One region of the Agromyces sp. 3263 genome, then DNA from elsewhere that is predicted to be linked to it. Evidence: predicted binding sites of a transcription regulator. Region 1 holds the regulator's gene; the other holds the start of a gene.
The links. The regulator LexA, encoded in region 1, represses DNA repair genes until DNA is damaged. The targets are predictions, from matches to a motif close to TCGAACANNTGTTCGA.
Positions count from the first base shown of each region.

Region 2: a site for LexA is predicted at 2,371-2,386, ahead of uvrA (excinuclease ABC subunit UvrA). Genes of this name have one in related genera too.

Region 1 covers NZ_JAVDUV010000001.1:34,904-39,337, forward strand. Annotated here, with positions in the region: gene J2X63_RS00160 (histidinol-phosphate transaminase) at 1-797, opposite strand, end outside; gene J2X63_RS00165 (LysM peptidoglycan-binding domain-containing protein) at 844-1,224, opposite strand; gene lexA (transcriptional repressor LexA) at 1,490-2,167, shown strand; gene J2X63_RS00175 (alpha/beta fold hydrolase) at 2,198-2,965, opposite strand; gene metE (5-methyltetrahydropteroyltriglutamate--homocysteine S-methyltransferase) at 3,116-4,434, opposite strand, start outside.
Region 2 covers NZ_JAVDUV010000002.1:438,541-442,974, reverse strand. Annotated here, with positions in the region: gene coaE (dephospho-CoA kinase) at 1-191, shown strand, start outside; gene uvrB (excinuclease ABC subunit UvrB) at 252-2,318, shown strand; gene uvrA (excinuclease ABC subunit UvrA) at 2,442-4,434, shown strand, end outside.

The sequences.
Region 1 (4,434 bases):
AGTGCGCCGAGCGCCGCGGCCTGCGTGAGCGCCGAGAGGTGGTACGGGAGGCGCACGAGGCGCAGGGCATCTACGACGGCAGGGTCGGCGGCGAGGTAGCCGACCCGCGCGCCGGCGAACGCGAAGGCCTTGCTCATGGTGCGCGAGACGAGCAGCCTCGGCCGCCCCTCGAGCAGGGTCAGGGCGCTCGGCGTGCCGGGGTCGGCGAACTCGATGTACGCCTCGTCGACCACCACGATGCCTCGCGCGGCATCGGCGACCGCCGTGATCGTGTCGAGGGACAGCGGCGTGCCGGTCGGGTTGTTCGGCGCGCAGAGCAGCACGACGTCGGGGTCGTGCTCACGGATGGCCGCGACGGCGGTCCCTGGGCTGAGCTCGAAGTCGTCGTCGCGCCCTGCGGTGATCCATCGCGTGCCGGTGCCCGATGCGAGGAGGCCGTACATCGAGTACGTGGGTGCGAATCCGAGCACCGAGCGGCCCGGGCCCCCGAACGCCTGCAGGATGTGCTGCAGCACCTCGTTCGACCCGTTGGCCGCCCAGATGCGGTCGACGTCGAGCCCGTGGCCGAGGTAGTCCGCCAGCGCGCGACGCAAGGCGGTGAACTCCCGATCGGGATACCGGTTGAGGCTGAGGATCGCCGCGGCGACGCGTGCAACGATGTCGTGCGCGACATCCTCGGGGATCGGATGCGTGTTCTCGTTGACGTTCAGGGCGACGGGCACCGTCTTCTGCGGTGCGCCGTACGGCGTGCGGCCGCGGAGATCGTCGCGGATGGGCAGGTCGTCGAGGCTCGTCACCAGTCCATGCTAGCCACGCGGTGGCAGGCGCCACGGCCCCGTGACGTCATGGAACGACGGGAAGCGCGAGCCGCTGGCCCGGCTCGACGACCGCGTCGTCGAGGCCGTTGAGTCGCATGATCTCGTCGACGAGCTCGCGCGGATCCCCCTGCGGCGCGAGGGACTCGGCAAGGGCCCACAGCGAGTCGCCCTGGCCGATCGTGACGTACTCGAACGACGTTGCTGCCCGTGCGGCACCCGAATCGGCCGCCGCGCCACCGGAACCGAGGACGGCGACCAGCGCCCAGACCACCAACGGGAGCGACGCCAGCCCCGTGAAGACCGCCCTTCCCCGACGGGTCAGGCGAAGCCGGGTGGCGGCCGGCGCCTCGATCGGCTGCGGGCGCACGGAAGTGCCGAGCCGGTTCGTTGCGATCACTGCACTCATCTCACACCTCCTGATGAGTCGCATCCGGCCCTCGGCCGGGAGGGCCGGATGCGAAGCTCTGTTCCGAATATATCTTCGAATGTTCGAAGCTGCAAGCGTCGACTCGTCGTGCGTGGTGCCGCCAAATTGCGCGACACACTCGAACGAATGTTTGCCGCACCGACATCTGCCGGATACAGTTTCGAATGTTCGAACACAGTCGATCAGACACCACCGACATCCGGCCGCGAGGTCGCAACGAGGGGCGGAGACGTTGAGCACCGACATCGACGGAACGCGCACGGCGGGCGGCCAACGCCGCCGCAAGAGCCTGAGCGCGAAGCAGGTCGCCATCCTCGAGGTCATCCAGCGTTCCGTGTCGAGCCGTGGATATCCGCCGAGCATGCGCGAGATCGGCGACGCGGTGGGACTCTCCTCACTGTCGAGCGTGACGCATCAGCTCAACCAGCTCGAGCTCGCCGGATATCTTCGGCGCGACCCCAACCGTCCCCGAGCCCTCGAGGTGCTCATCGAGCTGCCCGGGGCACCCGGACGCAACGCCTCGGCGGGCGAGCCCGTGCAGGTGGGCGACGCCGCCATGGTTCCCCTGGTGGGGCGCATCGCCGCCGGCATCCCGATCACCGCCGAGCAGCAGATCGACGAGGTGTTCCCCCTCCCCCGTCAGCTCGTCGGCAAGGGCGACCTCTTCATCCTCAAGGTCGTCGGCGACTCCATGATCGATGCGGCGATCTGCGACGGCGACTGGGTCGTGGTGCGATCGCAGCGCACCGCGGAGAACGGCGAGATCGTGGCGGCCATGCTCGACGGCGAGGCGACCGTCAAGGTCTTCCGGCAGCGCGACGGCCACACGTGGCTGCTCCCCCGCAACACCGCGTTCGAGCCCATCCTCGGCGACCAGGCCGAGGTCCTCGGCAAGGTCGTCGCCGTGCTCCGCGCAGTCTGACCAGGGTTCGGCAGACCCTGCAGCTCCCGCTCAGGCGGCCGTGAGCACTCGGTGCGTCGCGGCCTTGGTGGCCGGTGCACCGAGCCCGTGCAGCCACCCGAACACGGTATCCATGAAGCCTGCGTGGTCGTCGCGGAACACGGTGTGACCGGTTCCCTTCACGGTTGCGACGGTCATGCCCCGGCTTCGCATCTGCGCGGCGACTCGCTCGGTGATCAGGAGGCTCTTCTCGGCGAGCACGACGAGGCTGGGCGCCACCAGTCGGGCGGGCGGCACGAGCGACCTCGTGTCGAGGAATCCGAGGATGGTCCGCTTGTCCCAGTCGCGAAGCGTCGCGACCTCGATGTCGACGTCGACCGCGCTCCAGCGGGGGTTCATGCGCACGAGTGCCGATCTCCGGGGCCGCGGGGCCACGGCGAAGAACGCCTTGAACGCCCAGCCCTTGACTCCGGTGGGGAACGAGAACGCCGGGTCGATGTAGATGGCTGCGCGGGGCGCCAGGCGGTCGGCGACGAGGCTCGCGACGAGGCCGCCGAGCGAGTGGCCCATGACCACGTCGGGCGCCCGGTCGAGCATCGGCTCGACCGTCTCCGCGACGTCGTGCGCCCAGGCCGCCGGCGAGTAACGACGCGCCCGGGGACTGCGACCATGCCCGGCGAGGTCGACCGCGAGCACCCGATATCCGTGCGCGTGGAGCTCTGCCGTCACCCGGTGCCAGGCCCGTGAATCGGACATGATCCCGTGGATCAGCACGGCGGTCTTGGCACCTTCGCCGGATTCGTGCACTGCGAGTCGCATGAGGTCGACCGTACGGGTCGCACCTGTGGGCTGCCCGGGCAGCACATGGGGATCCCCCGAGTGCGACGATGCGCCGTGCGACGTGGCGCTGAACGACGACGCCGGTCGGATGCCGCGAGCTCGCGACATCCGACCGGCGTGCGTTTCGTCCTACTTCGCGAGCGCGGGCTGGGGCAGCTCGGCGCGCACGGCGCGGGTCGCCTGGATGATGTGCTCCAGCGACGCCACGGTCTCCTCGTAGCCGCGGGTCTTCAGACCGCAGTCGGGGTTGACCCACAGCTTGGATGCCGGGATCTCCGCGACCGCCCGCTCGAGGAGCGACTGCACCTCGGCGGCGCTCGGCACGCGCGGCGAGTGGATGTCGTAGACGCCCGGGCCGATGCCGTGGTCGAAGCCGCTCGTCGACAGGTCGTCGACGACCTCCATGCGGCTGCGGGCGGCCTCGATCGAGGTCACGTCCGCGTCGAGGTTGCGGATCGCGTCGATGACCACGCCGAACTCCGAGTAGCAGAGGTGCGTGTGCACCTGCGTCGCCGCACCGGCGCCGCCTGTCGCGAGCCGGAACGAGCCGACCGACCAGTCGAGGTAGGCGGGCTGGTCGGCGAGCTTCAGCGGGAGCAGTTCGCGCAGCGCCGGCTCATCGACCTGGATGACCCGGATGCCCGCCTGCTCGAGGTCGCCGATCTCGTCGCGCAGTGCCAGAGCGACCTGGCGCGCGGTGTCGCCGAGCGGCTGGTCGTCACGCACGAACGACCACGCGAGGATCGTCACCGGACCGGTGAGCATGCCCTTGACCGGCTTCTCGGTGAGCGACTGGGCGTACGTCGACCACTCCACCGTCATCGGCGCCGGACGGGAGACGTCGCCCCAGAGGATCGACGGGCGCGTACAGCGCGATCCATAGGACTGCACCCAACCGTGCTGCGTGACCGCGAACCCGTCGAGGAGCTCGGCGAAGTACTGCACCATGTCGTTGCGCTCGGGCTCGCCGTGCACGAGCACGTCGAGGCCCAGTTCCTCCTGCAGGCGGATGACGCGTTCGATCTCCTCGCGCATGAGCCCGCGGTACTCGGCATCCGTCAACTCGCCCTTCAGCAGACGTGCGCGCGCACGGCGGATGTCGGCCGTCTGCGGGAACGATCCGATGGTCGTGGTGGGCAGCTCGGGGAGGTCGAGCGACTCCTGGGCGGCGACCCGCTCGTCGTAGGCGTCACGGGCGAAGTCGCGATCGGCGAGGCCGGCCAGTCGTGCACGCACCGAGGGCACGCGCACCCCGGGCGCACCGGCACGGTCGGCGAGGGCCGCGGATGCCGCGTCGAGCTCGCTCGCGATGGCCTCACGTCCCTCGGCGAGCCCCCGTGCCAACGTCGCGACCTGGGCGACCTTCTGGTCGGCGAACGCGAGCCAGCTCACGAGGCGCGGGTCGAGCTCGGACTCGTCCTCGACGTCGTGCGGCACGTGCAGCAGCG
Region 2 (4,434 bases), on a different contig from region 1:
TCGAGCGGCTCGTCGAGCAGCGCGGGTTCGACCCGCTCCAGGCACAGGCCCGAGTCGACGCCCAGGTCGACAACACCTCGCGGCTGGCGATCGCCGACGTCGTCATCGACACCGACGGCTCGATGGCGCACACGATGAGCCAGACTGACGCCCTCTGGAACCGCATCAGGGCCGAGCGCACGTCGGCCTAGCCTGTTCGCGCGGAGCTGACTCCGGCCGGAGTGTCGGCGGCCGAACCTAGACTTGAAGGCATGCAGGCCACACGATCCGTCCGTCCCTTCGAGGTCGTGAGCGAATACCGGCCGAGCGGTGATCAGCCCACGGCGATCGCCGAACTCGCAGGCCGCATCAACGCCGGCGAGACCGATGTGGTGCTGCTCGGCGCGACGGGCACCGGCAAGTCGGCGACCACGGCGTGGCTCATCGAGCAGGTCCAGCGGCCGACGCTCGTGCTCGCGCACAACAAGACGCTGGCCGCCCAGCTGGCCACCGAGTTCCGAGAGCTCATGCCGAACAACGCGGTCGAGTACTTCGTGTCGTACTACGACTACTACCAGCCCGAGGCGTATGTGCCCCAGACCGACACCTTCATCGAGAAGGACTCGTCGATCAACGCCGAGGTGGAGCGACTCAGGCACTCCACCACCAACTCGCTGCTCAGCCGTCGTGACGTCGTGGTGGTGTCCACGGTGTCGTGCATCTATGGCCTGGGCACGCCCGAGGAGTACCTGAAGGCGATGATGCCGCTCCAGGTCGGCCAGCGCGTCGACCGCGACTGGCTCATCCGCAAGTTCGTGTCGATGCAGTACCAGCGCAACGACATCGACTTCTCGCGCGGCAACTTCCGCGTCCGCGGCGACACCATCGAGATCATTCCGATCTACGAGGAGCTCGCGATCCGCATCGAGATGTTCGGCGACGAGATCGAGGCGCTGTACCACCTGCATCCGCTGACCGGCCAGGTCGTGGAGAAGCTCGATGCCGTACCCGTGTTCCCCGGGTCGCACTACGTCGCGAGCACCGACGTCATGCAGCGCGCGATCGGCACGATCCGCCTCGAGCTGGAAGAGCGGCTCGCGGAGCTCGAGCGCGAAGGCAAGCTGCTCGAGGCGCAGCGGCTGCGCATGCGCACCACGTTCGACCTCGAGATGATGGAGCAGATCGGGTTCTGCTCGGGCATCGAGAACTACTCCCGCCACATCGACGGCCGAGCACCGGGCGAGGCTCCGCACTGCCTCCTCGACTACTTCGCCGACGACTTCCTCGTCGTGATCGATGAATCCCACGCCACCGTCCCGCAGATCGGCGCGATGTTCGAGGGCGACTCGTCGCGCAAGCGCACGCTGGTCGAGCACGGCTTCCGGCTCCCCAGCGCCCTCGACAACCGCCCGCTGAAGTGGGACGAGTTCAAGGCGCGGGTCGGCCAGACCGTGTACCTGTCGGCGACGCCCGGCCGTTACGAGATGGGCATCGCCGACGGCGTGGTGGAGCAGATCATCCGGCCGACCGGCCTGGTGGATCCGCAGATCGTGGTGAAGCCGTCGAAGGGGCAGATCGACGATCTCCTCGAGGAGATCCGGCTCCGCGCCGAGCGAGACGAGCGCGTGCTCGTCACGACGCTCACGAAGCGCATGGCCGAGGAGCTCACCGACTTCCTCACCGAGGCCGGCGTGCGAGTACGGTACCTGCACTCCGACGTCGACACCCTCCGTCGCGTCGAGCTCCTCACCGAGCTGCGCGCCGGCGTCTACGACGTGCTGGTGGGCATCAACCTGCTCCGCGAGGGCCTCGACCTGCCCGAGGTGTCCCTTGTCGCCATCCTCGACGCCGACAAGGAGGGGTTCCTCCGGTCGTCGACCTCGCTCATCCAGACGATCGGCCGTGCGGCGCGCAATGTCTCGGGCGAGGTGCACATGTACGCCGACGTGCTGACCGACTCGATGGCCGCGGCCATCGACGAGACCACGCGTCGCCGCGACCGACAGCTCGAGTACAACAGGGCGAACGGCATCGACCCGCAGCCGTTGCGCAAGCGCATCGCCGACATCACCGAGGTGCTGGCGCGCGAAGAGGCCGACACGGCCGCCCTGCTCGCCGGCCGCGACGCCCGGAAGAAGTCGCCGGTGCCCAACCTGCGGCGGGAGGGCATCGCCGCCGAAGGGGCCAACGATCTCGAAGAGCTCATCCGCGACCTCAACGAGCAGATGCTGGAGGCAGCCGGCGAGCTGAAGTTCGAGCTGGCAGCACGGCTTCGCGACGAGGTGTCCGAGCTGAAGCGGGAGCTGCGGCAGATGGAGAAGGCGGGCCACCTCGGCTGAACCGCGCATGGGCGAGCGGAGCCTACGTCGCTCGCCTCGGTGGAGAGCTGAATCGAACGTATGTTCGCTGAGAGCACGATCAACGCGGGACTCCGTGTCGGTGGGTCTCCCTAGACTCGTAGGGTGCCAGTTTCACGTCTCGATGCCCATTCGCAGCTGAGTGTCCGCGGTGCCCGCGTGCACAACCTGCACAACGTCGACGTCGAGATCCCGCGTGATGCGATGGTCGTCTTCACGGGTCTCTCGGGCTCCGGCAAGTCGTCCCTGGCGTTCGACACGATCTTCGCCGAGGGCCAGCGCCGCTACGTCGAGTCGCTCTCCGCGTACGCGCGGCAGTTCCTCGGCCAGGTCGACCGGCCCGACGTCGACTTCATCGAGGGCCTGAGCCCCGCCGTGTCGATCGACCAGAAGTCGACCAACCGCAACCCGCGCTCGACCGTCGGCACGATCACCGAGATCTACGACTACATGCGCCTGCTCTGGGCTCGCATCGGCGTGCCGCACTGTCCCGTCTGCGGCGAGCCCATCCAGCGGCAGACCGTGCAGCAGATCGCCGACCAGCTGATGGAGCTGCCCGAGGGCACCCGCTACCAGATCCTGAGCCCGGTGGTCTCGAAGAAGAAGGGGGAGTTCGTCGACCTCTTCCGCGAACTCGCCGCCGGCGGATACTCGCGTGCCGTGGTCGACGGCGAGGTCATCCGCCTCGATGAGCCTCCCGTGCTCAAGAAGCAGGTCAAGCACGACATCTCCGTCGTGATCGACCGGCTGGTCGCCGGTCCCGACGTCCTCGGCCGGCTCACCGACTCGCTCGAGACGGCACTGCGACTCACCGATGGCCTGGTGCAGGTGAACTACGTCGACGAGACCGGGCCCGCCGCGTGGGCGACCTTCTCCGAGAAGCTGTCGTGCCCCAACCAGCACCCCATCCAGCTCACCGAGATCGAGCCGCGAACGTTCTCGTTCAACGCGCCGTTCGGCGCGTGCCCCGAGTGCTCCGGCCTCGGCACCAGGATGTCGGTCGACGAGGAGCTGCTGCTCGGCGACCCGTCGCTGAGCATCGCCGAGGGCGTCATCCTGCCGTGGACCTCGCAGGGCAAGAGCCTCTACAACTACTACGAGAAGCTCCTCGACGGCCTGGCCCGCGATCTCGGCTTCTCGCTCCGCACCCCTTGGGAGGAGTTGGCCGACGACGCCCGCCAGGCCGTGCTGCGCGGAGACAACTTCGAAGTCAAGGTGCGTTGGCGCAACCGGTACGGCCGTGAGATGAGCTACTCGTCGGGCTTCGAGGGAGTCGTTCCCTACATCGAGCGGCAATACCTCCAGGCCGAGACCGACGTGCAGCGAGCGCGCTGGTCCGAGTACCTCCGCGAGGTGCCGTGCCCAGTCTGCGATGGCAAGCGGCTGAAGCCCGAGGTGCTGTCGGTGCTCATCCACGAGCACAGCATCGCCGACGTGGGCCTGCTCAGCCTCACCGAGGCCAGGTCGTTCATGGATCGCCTCGAGCTCACCGATCGCGAGCAGGCGATCGCCGCACAGGTCCTGCGCGAGATCAAGCTCCGGCTCGACTTCCTCATCCGGGTCGGACTCAGCTACCTCGACCTGGCCCGCGCCGCCGCGACGCTGTCGGGCGGCGAGGCCCAGCGCATCCGGCTGGCCACCCAGATCGGCTCGGGGCTCACCGGCGTGCTCTACGTGCTCGACGAGCCGAGTATCGGCCTGCACCAGCGCGACAACCGCCGACTCATCGACACCCTGGTCGCACTCCGCGACCTCGGGAACACCCTGATCGTGGTGGAGCACGACGAGGACACGATCCGCACCGCGGACTGGATCGTCGACATCGGCCCGGGCGCCGGCGTGAACGGCGGCACGGTGGTGCACTCGGGCAGCTACGCCGACCTGCTGAAGAACACGCGGTCGCTCACCGGCGACTACCTGTCCGGGCGCAAGGAGATCGCCATTCCCGCCCGTCGCCGACCGATCGACCCGGCACGCATGATCGGCGTACAGGGCGCGGAGGCCAACAACCTGCGCGGTGTCGACGTCGAGTTCCCGCTGGGCACCTTCACCGCGGTCACCGGCGTCAGCGGCTCGGGCAAGTCATCGCTCGTCAACG